Regions from separate parts of the Pseudomonas sp. GW821-FHT03E01 genome, predicted to be linked through region 1. Evidence: predicted binding sites of a transcription regulator. Region 1 holds the regulator's gene; each other region holds the start of a gene.
What was found. The regulator sigma-54, encoded in region 1, starts transcription at its own class of promoters, with help from an activator protein. The targets are predictions, from matches to a motif close to ANTGGCATNNANNTTGCTNT.
Positions count from the first base shown of each region.

Region 1 (4,201 bases):
GGGATTGTTGCAGGACCTGGCCCAGACGTTCGGTCAGGTAGACAGAGCGGTGATGCCCGCCGGTGCAGCCAATGGCAATGGTGACATAGGCGCGGTTGCTGGCGGCAAAGCGGGGCAGCCACTTGAGCAGGTAGGAGGAAATGTCCTGGAACATTTCCTCGACATCCGGCTGCGCCGCCAGGTAGTCGGCCACCGGTTGATCGAGCCCGGACTGTGCCCGCAGCTCCGGTTTCCAGTAAGGGTTAGGCAGGCAGCGCACGTCGAACACCAGATCGGCGTCCACCGGCATGCCACGCTTGAACCCGAAAGACTCCACCAGAAACGCAGTACCGGGCTCCGGCTGATTCAGCAGGCGCAGCTTGATGGTATCGCGCAGCTGATACAGGTTCAGATTGGTGGTGTTGACCTTGAGGTCGGCCAGGTCGGCGATCGGCCCCAGCAGATTGGTTTCGTCCTCTATCGCCTCCGCCAGCGAGCGATTGGCACTGCTCAGCGGGTGACGGCGGCGGGTTTCCGAAAATCGTTTGAGCAGGGTCTCTTCATCGGCGTCCAGATACAGCACATCGCACTGGATATGCCGGCTGCGGACTTCTTCCAGCAATTCGGGAAACCGTGACAGGTGGCTCGGCAAGTTGCGTGCATCGATGGACACGGCCACCAGAGGTTGTGCCAGTTCGGTGTGAATCAGTGCGCGTTCGGCCAGTTCCGGCAACAGACCGGCCGGCAGGTTGTCGATGCAGTAGTAGCCGTTGTCCTCGAGAACATCGAGGGCAGTGCTTTTACCTGAGCCGGAGCGGCCGCTGACGATGATCAGGCGCATGATTAGTGACCGTTTTGCTCGTCCAGGACAACCTGATACAAGGCTTCGTTGCTCGGGGCGCTGCGCAGTTTTTCACGCACTTCCTTGCGATCAAGCATGCTGGCGATCTGGCGCAGCAACTCCAGGTGCGCATCGGTGGCGGCTTCGGGGACCAGCAGTACAAACAGCAGGTCAACCGGAGCGCCGTCGATGGCGTCGAAATCGATGGGTGCATCCAGGTGCATCAAGGCACTGATGGGCGATCCGCAGCCCTTGAGACGGCAGTGGGGGATGGCGATACCGTTGCCAAAGCCGGTGGAACCGAGTTTTTCACGGGCGACCAGACTCTCGAAGACATCCTGCATGGCCAGATCCGGCACTTCGCGATGGATGAGGTTGGCAATTTGCTCGAGGGCTTTCTTTTTACTGCCGCCCGGCACGTTCACCAGGGAACGGCCGGGGGTCAGGATGCTTTCAAGTCGGATCATGGGTTGGGAGTGTTAACGACCGGTCGCGCCCTGGAGGAGGCTCTGGGTCTTTTCCTTATGCTTTTTGAGTTGTTTATCCAGCTTGTCGGTCAGTGCGTCGATCGCTGCGTACATATCGGTATGTTCCGCGTTAGCGACCACCTCATTGCCGGGAATATGCAGCGTGGCTTCGATTTTCTGCTTGAGCTTCTCGACCGTCATCGTGACCTGCACGTTGGTGATCTTGTCGAAATGCCTCTCTAATCGTTCGAGTTTTTCGCCGATGTAGGTGCGAAGAGGTTCGGTCACTTCCAGTTGGTGTCCACTGATGTTGACTTGCATACAGCTTCTCCTTCGTTGCCAGTGCATAAAGCGGTAGATCCGATGATCTACCACTGGAACGCTGTGGCGTGGCTCTACATCAACCGCTTGCGTTCGCTCGAAGGCGCGATTCCTAGGGATTCGCGGTACTTGGCGACGGTGCGGCGAGCCACCTGAATGCCTTGTGCCTCCAGTAAACCAGCGATCTTGCTGTCACTCAACGGCTTTTTCTGATTTTCCGCGGCAACCAGTTTTTTGATGATCGCGCGGATCGCCGTAGACGAGCATTCACCGCCTTCGGAGGTACTGACGTGGCTGGAAAAAAAGTATTTCAGTTCATAGATGCCCCGTGGGGTATGCATGAATTTTTGCGTGGTCACCCGTGAAATCGTCGATTCGTGCATGCCCACCGCTTCGGCGATGTCATGCAGCACCAGCGGTTTCATGGCCTCGTCGCCGTACTCCAGGAAGCCGCGTTGATGCTCGACGATCTGGGTGGCCACTTTCATCAGGGTTTCGTTGCGGCTTTGCAGGCTCTTGATGAACCAGCGAGCCTCCTGCAACTGATTACGCATGAAGGTGTTGTCAGCGCTGGTATCGGCGCGGCGTACGAAGCCGGCGTATTGGGCGTTGACCCGCAGGCGCGGCACCGACTCCTGGTTCAGTTCCACCAGCCAGCGCTCGTTGTCCTTGCGCACGATCACGTCGGGAACGACGTATTCGGCTTCGGTGGACTCGATTTGCGACCCCGGGCGCGGGTTGAGGCTCTGGACCAGTTCGATCACCTGGCGCAGTTCATCTTCCTTGAGCTTCATACGGCGCATCAGCTGGCTGTAGTCGCGGCTGCCGAGCAGGTCGATGTAATCGGTGACCAGGCGCTTGGCCTCGGTCAGCCAAGGGGTCTTGGCGGGCAGTTGGCGCAGTTGCAGCAGCAGGCATTCACCGAGGTTGCGGGCGCCGATACCGGCGGGCTCGAATTGCTGGATGCGGTGCAGGACGGCTTCGATTTCGTCCAGTTCGATGTCCAGTTCCGGATCGAAGGCCTCGAGGATTTCCTCGAGGGTTTCGTCCAGATAGCCCTGATTGTTGATGCAGTCGATCAGGGTCACGGCGATCAGGCGATCGGTGTCGGACATCGGTGCCAGGTTCAGTTGCCAGAGCAAATGGCTTTGCAGGCTTTCACCGGCCGAAGTACGGGTGGTGAAATCCCACTCGTCGTCATCGTTGCTCGGCAGGCTGCTGGCGCTGGTCTGGTAGACGTCTTCCCAGGCGGTATCGACAGGCAATTCGTTGGGAATGCGCTCGTTCCAGTCGCCTTCCTCAAGGTTATCCACCGTCGGGGCGGTTTCCTGGTAGGAGGGTTCCTGAATGTCGGTGTTGGGTTGCTGTTCGGCTTTGTCGGCCAAGGGGTCTGCGTTATCGAAGTCGTCGCCTTCTTCCTGGCGTTCGAGCATCGGATTGGACTCCAGGGCCTCCTGGATTTCCTGTTGCAGGTCCAGGGTCGACAATTGGAGCAGGCGGATGGCCTGTTGCAGCTGCGGTGTCATCGTCAGCTGCTGGCCCATTCTCAAGACTAGCGATGGTTTCATGGCAGGGGCTTAACACCTTATTCGCCGGCGCACATGCGCCATCCACTACAGGGCGCCGAAGCGCCAAACATAAGCAAATTATATGCCTGAAACTGAAGTGTTTGCCTAGAGCGCTGTAACAATAAAAAACTATTGATTTTTTATTGATATGAGCACCAAGGCGACTGGCCAGGCACCTCAGCGCTTACAGGCGGAACTCATGGCCCAGATACACTTCCTTGACCAGTTCGTTGGCCAGGATGGTGGCGGAGTCGCCTTCAGCGATCAGCTGGCCATCGTTGACGATGTAGGCGGTTTCGCAGATGTCCAGGGTTTCACGGACGTTGTGGTCAGTGATCAGCACGCCAATGCCTTTGGCCTTGAGGTGGTGGATGATCTGCTTGATGTCGCCCACCGAGATCGGGTCCACGCCGGCGAAGGGTTCGTCGAGGAGGATGAATTTCGGGTTGGTGGCCAGTGCCCGGGCGATTTCCACCCGACGGCGTTCACCACCGGACAGGCTCATGCCAAGGCTGTCACGAATGTGGTGGATGTGAAATTCCTGCAGCAGGCTTTCCAGCTCTTTGCGGCGACCGGCCTTGTCGAGCTCCTTGCGGGTCTCGAGGATGGCCATGATATTGTCGGTCACCGACAGCTTGCGGAAGATCGACGCTTCTTGCGGAAGATAGCCGATACCGGCCTTCGCGCGACCGTGCATCGGCTGGTGGCTGACGTCCAGGTCATCGATCAGTACGCGACCCTGATCGGCCTGTACCAGACCCACGATCATGTAAAAACAGGTGGTTTTGCCGGCGCCGTTGGGGCCAAGCAGGCCGACGATCTGGCCGCTGTCGATGGACAGGCTGACGTCACGCACGACCTGGCGGCTCTTGTAGCTCTTGGCCAGATGCTGAGCTTTCAGAGTTGCCATTACTGGGTTTTCTCGTCGGTTTTCTTCTTCGGCTGGATCACCATGTCGATACGCGGACGTGTCTCGGTGACCTTGCTGCCCGTGGCGCGACCGGCGCTGGCGAGTTTCTTGATCG
Region 1 covers NZ_JBWKUI010000008.1:24,114-28,314, forward strand. Annotated here, with positions in the region: gene rapZ (RNase adapter RapZ) at 1-820, opposite strand, end outside; gene ptsN (PTS IIA-like nitrogen regulatory protein PtsN) at 823-1,287, opposite strand; gene hpf (ribosome hibernation-promoting factor, HPF/YfiA family) at 1,300-1,608, opposite strand; gene AC07VO_RS14855 (RNA polymerase factor sigma-54) at 1,683-3,176, opposite strand; gene lptB (LPS export ABC transporter ATP-binding protein) at 3,361-4,086, opposite strand; gene lptA (lipopolysaccharide transport periplasmic protein LptA) at 4,086-4,201, opposite strand, start outside.

Region 2 (4,201 bases), on a different contig from region 1:
TTGCGGCCGAAGTTCGAGGCGATTGGTGGGGTATTCGGTGTCAAGCGTGTAGGGCTGATGCCCAGCGAGCGTCGGCACATGGAGCTCAATGCCTTGCTCGGTGCCCTGGAGTTTCCGGTTCTGTCGATCGACATGGGCGGTTCCATCGTCGCGGCCAACCGTGCGGCGGCGCAATTGCTCGGGGTGCGGGTGGATGAGGTGCCGGGGATTCCGCTGTCGCGGTACGCCGAAGACTTCGACTTGCCGGAACTGGTGCGCGCCAACAAGTCGCGGATCAACGGCTTGCGGGTGAAGGTCAAGGGTGACGTGTTTCTCGCCGACATCGCGCCGCTGCAATCGGAGCATGACGAAAGCGAGGCCATGGCCGGTGCGGTGTTGACGCTGCACCGGGCGGACCGGGTGGGCGAGCGCATCTATAACGTGCGCAAACAGGAGTTGCGCGGCTTCGACAGCATTTTCCAAAGCTCGAAAGTGATGGCGGCGGTGGTTCGCGAAGCGCGGCGCATGGCACCGCTGGATGCGCCGCTATTGATCGAAGGCGAAACCGGCACCGGCAAAGAGTTGTTGGCGCGGGCCTGTCACCTGGCGAGCCCGCGCGGGCAATCACCGCTGATGGCGCTCAACTGCGCCGGCCTGCCAGAGTCCATGGCCGAGACCGAATTGTTCGGCTACGGCCCCGGCGCCTTCGAAGGGGCGCGGGCCGAAGGCAAGCTCGGGCTCCTGGAGCTGACGGCGGGCGGTACGTTGTTTCTCGATGGCGTCGGCGAAATGAGCCCGCGCTTGCAGGTGAAATTACTGCGCTTTCTGCAGGACGGTTGCTTCCGTCGTGTCGGCAGCGATGAAGAGGTCTATCTGGATGTGCGGGTGATCTGCGCGACTCAGGTGGACTTGTCCGAGCTGTGTGCTCGCGGTGAATTTCGCCAGGACTTGTACCACCGCTTGAACGTGCTCTCGTTGCACATCCCGCCACTGCGCGAATGCCTCGACGGACTGGCGCCGCTGGTGGAGCACTTCCTCGATCAGGCCAGCCGACAGATCGGTTGCCCACTGCCGAAGCTGGCGCCGGCGGCGATGGAACGACTCAGTCACTATCACTGGCCGGGTAACGTGCGGCAGTTGGAGAACGTGCTGTTTCAGGCGGTCTCCCTGTGCGAAGGCGGCACCGTCAAAGCCGAGCACATTCGTCTGCCGGACTACGGCGTGCGTCAGCCGCTTGGCGACTTCTCCCTCGAGGGTGGGCTGGACGAGATTGTCGGGCGCTTCGAGAAAGCCGTGCTGGAGCGCTTGTATTCCGAGTATCCGAGCAGTCGGCAACTGGGCAAGCGACTGGGGGTTTCCCATACCACCATTGCCAATAAGTTGCGCGAGTATGAGGTCGGCAAGGAGCCGGGCTAAGCGGCTTTTGTGGCGAGGGAGCTTGCTCCCGCTGGGCTGCGCAGCAGCCCAAAAAATGACAACCGAATTATTGCAGGCAGATCGCGCAGGTAGGTTTTGCGGCCGCTTCGCGCCCGAGCGGGAGCAAGCTCCCTCGCCACAGGGGAACGATCAGCGTCCAGGCTGATCCTTGCCTCTTGGCGGCATGACACCGCCGGTTTTTCGTCTTCGATACATTCCTTCAATCCCCTCTAAATCCCTCAAGTCCTTTGTTTGCCGGGCCCGGCGCCGCCAGAAAAAAGTTGGTCTGCAAATTGCTTATGGCTCAGCAGTACAGCGGTGGGCGGCAAACGTCCGGCATGCAGAGGAAAGAGTGTGGACAAGTACCTTTATGTGGCAATGACCGGCGCCAGCCAGAATGCACTGGCGCAGAAGGCTCATGCCAACAACCTGGCGAACATCTCTACCAATGGTTTTCAGAAGGACCTGGAGCAGGCCCGTTCGATGCCGGTGTTTGGTGACAGCTTTCCGGCGCGTGCGTTTGCCATGAGCGAACGTCCGGCCACCGACTTCTCCCCGGGCGCCCTGGTGGAAACCGGCCGTGACCTCGATGTCGCGGTGCAAGGCAACGGCTGGATCGCCGTGCAGAGCCCCGATGGCGGTGAGAGCTACGTGCGCACCGGCAGCCTGAACGTTGATGCGCTGGGCGTGTTGCGCGCCGGCAACGGCATGCCGGTGATGGGCAATGGCGGTCTGATTGCCGTGCCGCCTGAGCAGCAGATCGAAGTCGGCGAAGATGGCACCGTCAGTATCCGTGCGATGGGCGAAGGCCCGCGTGTGACGGCCGAAGTCGACCGCATCAAGCTGGTCAACCCGGACTTCAAGAACATGACCAAAGGCCTGGACGGTTCGATCCACACCAAGGACGGCAAGCCGGCGCAAGCCGATGCCGGCGTCAAGCTGGTGTCCGGATTCCTCGAGTCGAGCAACGTCAATGCCGTGGAAGAAATGACTTCGGTACTGGCGCTGGCCAAGCAGTTCGAGCTGCACATCAAGATGATGAACACCGCCAAAGACGATGACCAGGCCATGGCTCGGGTCTTGCAGATCAGCTAATTATCAGAACGTCGCGCCGTAAAACAGGCGCACGAGGAGAAACGAATGCTTCCGGCTCTATGGGTTGCCAAAACAGGTCTGTCCGCCCAGGACACCAACCTCACCACCATTTCCAACAACCTGGCGAACGTATCGACCACGGGTTTCAAACGTGACCGCGCCGAGTTCCAGGACTTGCTGTATCAGATCAAGCGCCAGCCAGGCGCCCAGTCGACCCAGGACAGCGAACTGCCGTCGGGTCTGCAAGTGGGTACCGGTGTGCGCATCGTCGGCACCCAGAAAAACTTCACCGCCGGCAGCCTGCAAACCACCGAGCAGCCATTGGACATGGCCATCGACGGCCGCGGTTTCTTCCAGATCCTGCAGCCCGATGGCACCACGTCCTACACCCGTGACGGTACCTTCCACCTGGATTCCAACGGCCAGATCGTCAACGCCAGCGGCTTCGCCCTGGAGCCGGCCATTGTCATTCCGAACAATGCCCAGACGTTCACCGTTGGCCGTGACGGCACCGTGTCCATCACTGTTGCCGGCAGCCCGGCCGCCCAGGTGATCGGCAACCTGCAAACCGCCGACTTCATCAACCCGGCCGGTCTGCAAGCGGTGGGTAACAACCTGTTCCTGGAAACCGCTGCCAGTGGCGCGCCGCAAGTCGGCACCCCGGGCCTGGCCGGTTTCGGCACCACGCTGCAGAACACCCTGGAAACGTCCAACGTCAGCACCGTTGAAGAAATGGTCAACATGATCACCACTCAGCGCGCCTACGAGATGAACTCCAAAGTGATCTCCACCGCCGACCAGATGCTCTCGTTCGTAACGCAGAATCTGTAATCAAGTCTATGAGGCGGCCATGAGGTCGCCTGCAACACCGTGAGGTAGGGTCATGAATCGCTTCGTATCTGTTCTGGCACTGAGTGGGGTCGCCGCGCTGGCGGGGTGCGTCGGTCCGACGCCAAAGCCCAATGACCCTTACTACGCCCCGGTGTTGCCGCGCACGCCGCTGCCGGCTGCCGCCAATAACGGCTCGATCTACCAGGCCGGTTTCGAACAGAACCTGTACAGCGACCGCAAGGCATTCCGGGTCGGTGACATCATCACCATCACCCTGAACGAGCGCACCCAGGCGAGCAAGAACGCCAATTCCCAGGTCGACAAGACCAGCAAGACCAGCATTGGTCTTTCCTCATTGTTCGGCACTAAGCCCAGCGTAAATAACCCGCTCGACAGCGGCGACCTGAGTCTGGATGCCAGCTACAGCGGCGACCGCGCGACCAAGGGTGACAGCAAGGCCGGGCAGGGCAACAGCCTCACCGGCTCGATCACCGTGACCGTCGCCGACGTGTTGCCCAACGGTATCATCGCCGTACGCGGCGAGAAGTGGATGACCCTCAATACCGGTGATGAACTGGTGCGGATTGCAGGGCTTGTTCGCGCCGATGACATCGCGACTGACAACACCGTTTCGTCGACCCGTATCGCCGATGCGCGCATCACCTATTCGGGCACCGGTTCGTTTGCCGATGCGAGTCAGCCAGGCTGGTTCGACCGTTTCTTCCTCAGCCCGCTGTTCCCTTTCTAGGTGGCTACGTTGAATCTTAAACACCTTATGGTGGGCGTCCTGTTGCTGATGGCGGCCTTCGATGCTCAAGCCGAGCGGCTGAAGGACATCGCCAGTATTTCCGGCGTGCGTTCCAACCAATTGATCGGCTAC
Region 2 covers NZ_JBWKUI010000011.1:89,906-94,106, forward strand. Annotated here, with positions in the region: gene AC07VO_RS19240 (sigma-54-dependent phenylalanine hydroxylase transcriptional regulator PhhR) at 1-1,395, shown strand, start outside; gene AC07VO_RS19245 (flagellar basal body rod protein FlgF) at 1,750-2,490, shown strand; gene flgG (flagellar basal-body rod protein FlgG) at 2,536-3,321, shown strand; gene flgH (flagellar basal body L-ring protein FlgH) at 3,374-4,069, shown strand; gene AC07VO_RS19260 (flagellar basal body P-ring protein FlgI) at 4,097-4,201, shown strand, end outside.
Region 2: a site for sigma-54 is predicted at 1,676-1,695, ahead of AC07VO_RS19245 (flagellar basal body rod protein FlgF). Genes of this name have one in related genera too.

Region 3 (4,201 bases), on a different contig from region 1:
TTTTGCCGTCCCAGATGAAACTGGCGTTGCCAGCGCTCTGGCTGCCCATGTCGATGGTGCGGATGGTCTTGCCTTCGGCGTCACTGATTTTGAGCGTAACCGGGTTCGCCGACGCCGGCAGCACAACCGTACCGTTGAGGTTCTTGGAGGTGTCGACCACGGCTTTGCCGGTCTGCGCGATGACCGAACGGCCCACCAGCGAAGAAGCCTGCAGAGCTTGCGACGAGTTGTAGTTGCTGGCAATGCCGCTGACGGTGTCGTTCAGCGTGGTGATGCCTTCCAGACTACTGAACTGCGCCAACTGGGCTACGAACGCGCTGTTGTCCTGAGGATCGAGCGGGTTCTGGTTTTTCAGCTGGGTGACCAGCAGTTGCAGGAACGCATCCTTGCCCAATGCCTTGCTGCCGGTGGCACTGCTGGTCGCCGCGGAAAGACCATCACTGGTGGTCGTGGTCTTGACCGAAGAGTTGGCCAGGACATCCTTGAGGCTTACGCCGCTGGTGGTATCGGTAACACTCATCGAAAGTCGCCCCTTATCACTGACCGAGGGTCAGGACCTTCTGCATCATGGTTTTGGCGGTGTTCATCATTTCGGCGTTGGTCTGGAACGAACGGCTTGCGGAAATCATGTCGGCCATTTCTTCGACGACGTTGACGTTCGGGTAGTAGACGTAGCCCTTGGCATCGGCGGCCGGATGATTCGGCTCGTAGCGCGCTTCAAGGTTGCTCTGGTCTTCGACCACACCCAGCACTTGCACGCCTTGACCGGCCGCGTCCTGGTTCTGGAACAGCGAATCGCTGCCGCCGCTCTGGCCGCCCTGGAACATGGTGGCGAACACCGGGTGACGGGCGCGGTAGGTCTGGTCGATGCTCGACGAAACGGTCTCGGCGTTGGCGATGTTACTGGCAACGGTGTTCAAGCGAGTGGTCTGGGCACTCATGCCGCTACCGGCAATGTTGAAAACACTGGACAGGGACATGAATTACTCTCCGCGCAGGGCTGACACCAGCCCTTTGAATTTACTGTTGAGCAGGGTGAAGCTGGCCTGGAAGTTGACCGCGTTTTCCGCGTAGTTCGACTGTTCCAGTTGGGCATCCACGGTGTTCTGGTCGATCGACGGTTGCATCGGCGTGCGATACATCAGCGACTCGTCGCCATTGCCCAGGCCTTCAGCTTCGATGTGACGGCTGTTGGTCATGCTCAAGGCGAACTTGCCGTTTTTGGTTTTCTCGTTCTGCTCGGCGAGCACTTTCGAGAAGTCCAGATCCCGAGCCTTGTAGTTCGGGGTGTCGGCGTTGGCGATGTTGTTGGCCAGGACTTCAGCACGCTGAGCGCGGAAGCCCAGGGCTTGTTCGTGGATACCGAGCGCTTTATCGAAGCTGATGCTCATGTCGGGAAACCTTCGGGTGACCTGATTTTTCGTAACGTGAACATAGCAAGCGGCGTGCCAATTCAAAAAAACCCGTAAACCGGGGCTTTGCGAGCAGTAACGAGGCGGCAATGCCAGAAAAGCGGCAACCGATTTCCGCCGCCTGCCGCTTTTCTGCCGCTTCTCACCATCCAAAGAACGCTACTTGCCCCTGTGGGAGCGTGGTGTCACAGGCATAAAAAAACGGGAGTCCTAATGGACTCCCGTTTTTTATGCCGTCAACGAATCACTTCGCCTGGTAAATGATCCCCGGGCTGCACTGGACCATCTGGTAATGGTCCGGCAAACCGTTCAGCGCTTCGGACGCGCCAAGGAACAGATAACCGCCCGGCTTGAGCGTGCTGTGAATGCGCAACAGGATGTCTTTCTTCACCTCGGCGGAGAAGTAGATCAGCACGTTGCGGCAGAACACGATGTCAAACTTGCCCAGGCTTGCGTAGCTGTCCAGCAAGTTGAACGAGCGAAACTCCACCCGACTCTTGATTGGTGCCTTGATGGCCCAGCGCCCCGGCCCCTTGGGGTCGAAGTAACGCTGAAGGCGCTCGGGCGACAGACCGCGACCGATGGCCAGGCTGTCGTACTCGCCGGTCTTGCAGTTGGTCAGCATGCTGCCGGACAGGTCGGTGGCAACGATCTGCACGCCCATCTTCAACTGGCCCATGTTGACCCGTTCGAACTCATCGATGGACATCGACAGCGAATACGGTTCCTGACCCGACGAACACGCCGCCGACCAGATCCGCAGGCGCTGACCGGGGCTGGCCTTGATCGCTTCAGGCAATACCTTGTTCTTCAAGACTTCAAACGGATAGGTGTCACGAAACCACAGGGTTTCGTTGGTCGTCATGGCATCCACCACCATCTCGCGCAAACCGCTGCGCGGCTGGGTCTGGATGCGCTGAACCAGCTCACCCAACGATTTGATGCCCTGCTGTTCCATCAGTTTGTTGAGACGGCTCGAGACCAGATATTGCTTGTTTTCACCGAGCAAAATGCCACAGGCTTTTTCCAGGAATACCCGGAACTGTTCGAAATCCAAATTACCCGTAGACAAAGATACCGCCTCTTAAATCGTGTTGACCGCCAGGGGCAGAAGGCCTCTAGCTGTTATCTGCTGCTTTGATCCGGTCGACTACCCGGGATGCCAGGTCATCAGGACGGAACTTGGCCAGGAAGTCATCGGCACCGACCTTCTTGACCATCGCCTGATTGAACACTCCCGACAACGAAGTATGCAGGATGATATGGAGCTTTTGCATGCGCGGATCGGCGCGGATCTCGGCCGTCAGGGTGTACCCGTCCATCTCCGGCATCTCGATGTCGGAGATCATCATCAGGAACTCTTCTTCCGGCTTCTTCCCCTCGTCAACCAGCTTGCGCAGGTAATCCAGCGCTTGCCGGCCGTCGTTCAACGCCACCACTTCGACACCGATCGTTTGCAGGCAACGGGTCACCTGCTTGCGTGCCACCGACGAGTCGTCGACCGTCAATACGCGCAAAGAGAGCGCCTTGTGCTGGGTCTCAACATCGACCACGCCCACCGAAATCGCTTCCGGCGTCGGCGCCACTTCCGCCAGCACCTTCTCGACGTCGATGATTTCGACTAACTGGTTGTCGACCCGAGTCACAGCCGTCAGGTAGTGATCGCGCCCCGTGCCCTTGGGTGGCGGATGAATCTCCTCCCAGTTCATGTTGACGATGCGCTCCACCGACCGAACCAGGAAACCCTGGGTCTTGGTGTTGTACTCCGTGATGATCACGAAGGGATTGCTCTGGTCCAGCAACCGACCGGCACCGGTCGCCATCGCCAGATCCAGGATCGGAATGGTTGCCCCCCGAATATTCGCCACACCGCACACGACAGGACTGGACTTGGGCATCAGGGTCAGCTTGGGGCATTGCAGCACCTCGCGAACCTTGAACACGTTGATCCCATACAGCTGCTGGCCGTCGAGACGGAACAACAACAGCTCAAGGCGATTCTGCCCTACCAGTTGCGTGCGCTGGTTCACCGAATCCATTACACCAGCCATGCCCAGACTCCTACACCAACGCTAAGTGTGTTGCGACGCACATTCATCACGAAACGGCACGGCGCTTGCTTTTTAACTCTTATGAACACAGAACCGACATTTTTCCGACACCTGACATCAACCTGCCGCAGATTGCTCTGCGCGATGTCGGCCGCTTGCCTGTTCAACGCTGGCAGCCCTGCCCTTGCTGATACGGTTACCTTGCCTGACATGCTTATCGGCGTCACCCAAGGCTTTCTTGAATTCACCGTAGAGGACTATCTGGCCACCAGTCAAACGCAAGGTCGCTACGAAATCCAGGTCAACCAGCTCGATCCGCGCCTGCGCATGCCTATGTGCGACAAGGAATTGACAGCCACCCTCGAGAGCCCGGCAAGGCCTCTGGGACGGGTCACGGTCAAGGTTCGCTGCGATGGCGCCTCACCCTGGACGGTCTTCGTGCCCGCTCAAGTGAAGCTGTTTCGCGACATTGTGACGACCACTCGTCCGCTCAAGCGCACAGGGATTATCGAACCTCAGGACGTAACCCTGCGCGAGCGTGATATCAGCCTGATAAATCAGGGGTTTCTGACTTCCGTCGATCAGGCTATCGGGCAAAAACTTACCCGACCAATGGTCGCCGATCAGATCATTACGCTGGTGCATCTCGAACAGGCGGAAGTGGTTCGCAAGGGCGACCAGGTGGTGATTACCGCCCGCAGTGGTACGCTCAGTGTGCGCATGCCGGGTGAAGCGCTG
Region 3 covers NZ_JBWKUI010000020.1:64,300-68,500, forward strand. Annotated here, with positions in the region: gene flgD (flagellar hook assembly protein FlgD) at 1-520, opposite strand, end outside; gene flgC (flagellar basal body rod protein FlgC) at 537-980, opposite strand; gene flgB (flagellar basal body rod protein FlgB) at 984-1,391, opposite strand; gene cheR (protein-glutamate O-methyltransferase CheR) at 1,657-2,484, opposite strand; gene AC07VO_RS27320 (chemotaxis protein CheV) at 2,531-3,463, opposite strand; gene flgA (flagellar basal body P-ring formation chaperone FlgA) at 3,545-4,201, shown strand, end outside.
Region 3: a site for sigma-54 is predicted at 1,434-1,453, ahead of flgB (flagellar basal body rod protein FlgB). Genes of this name have one in related genera too.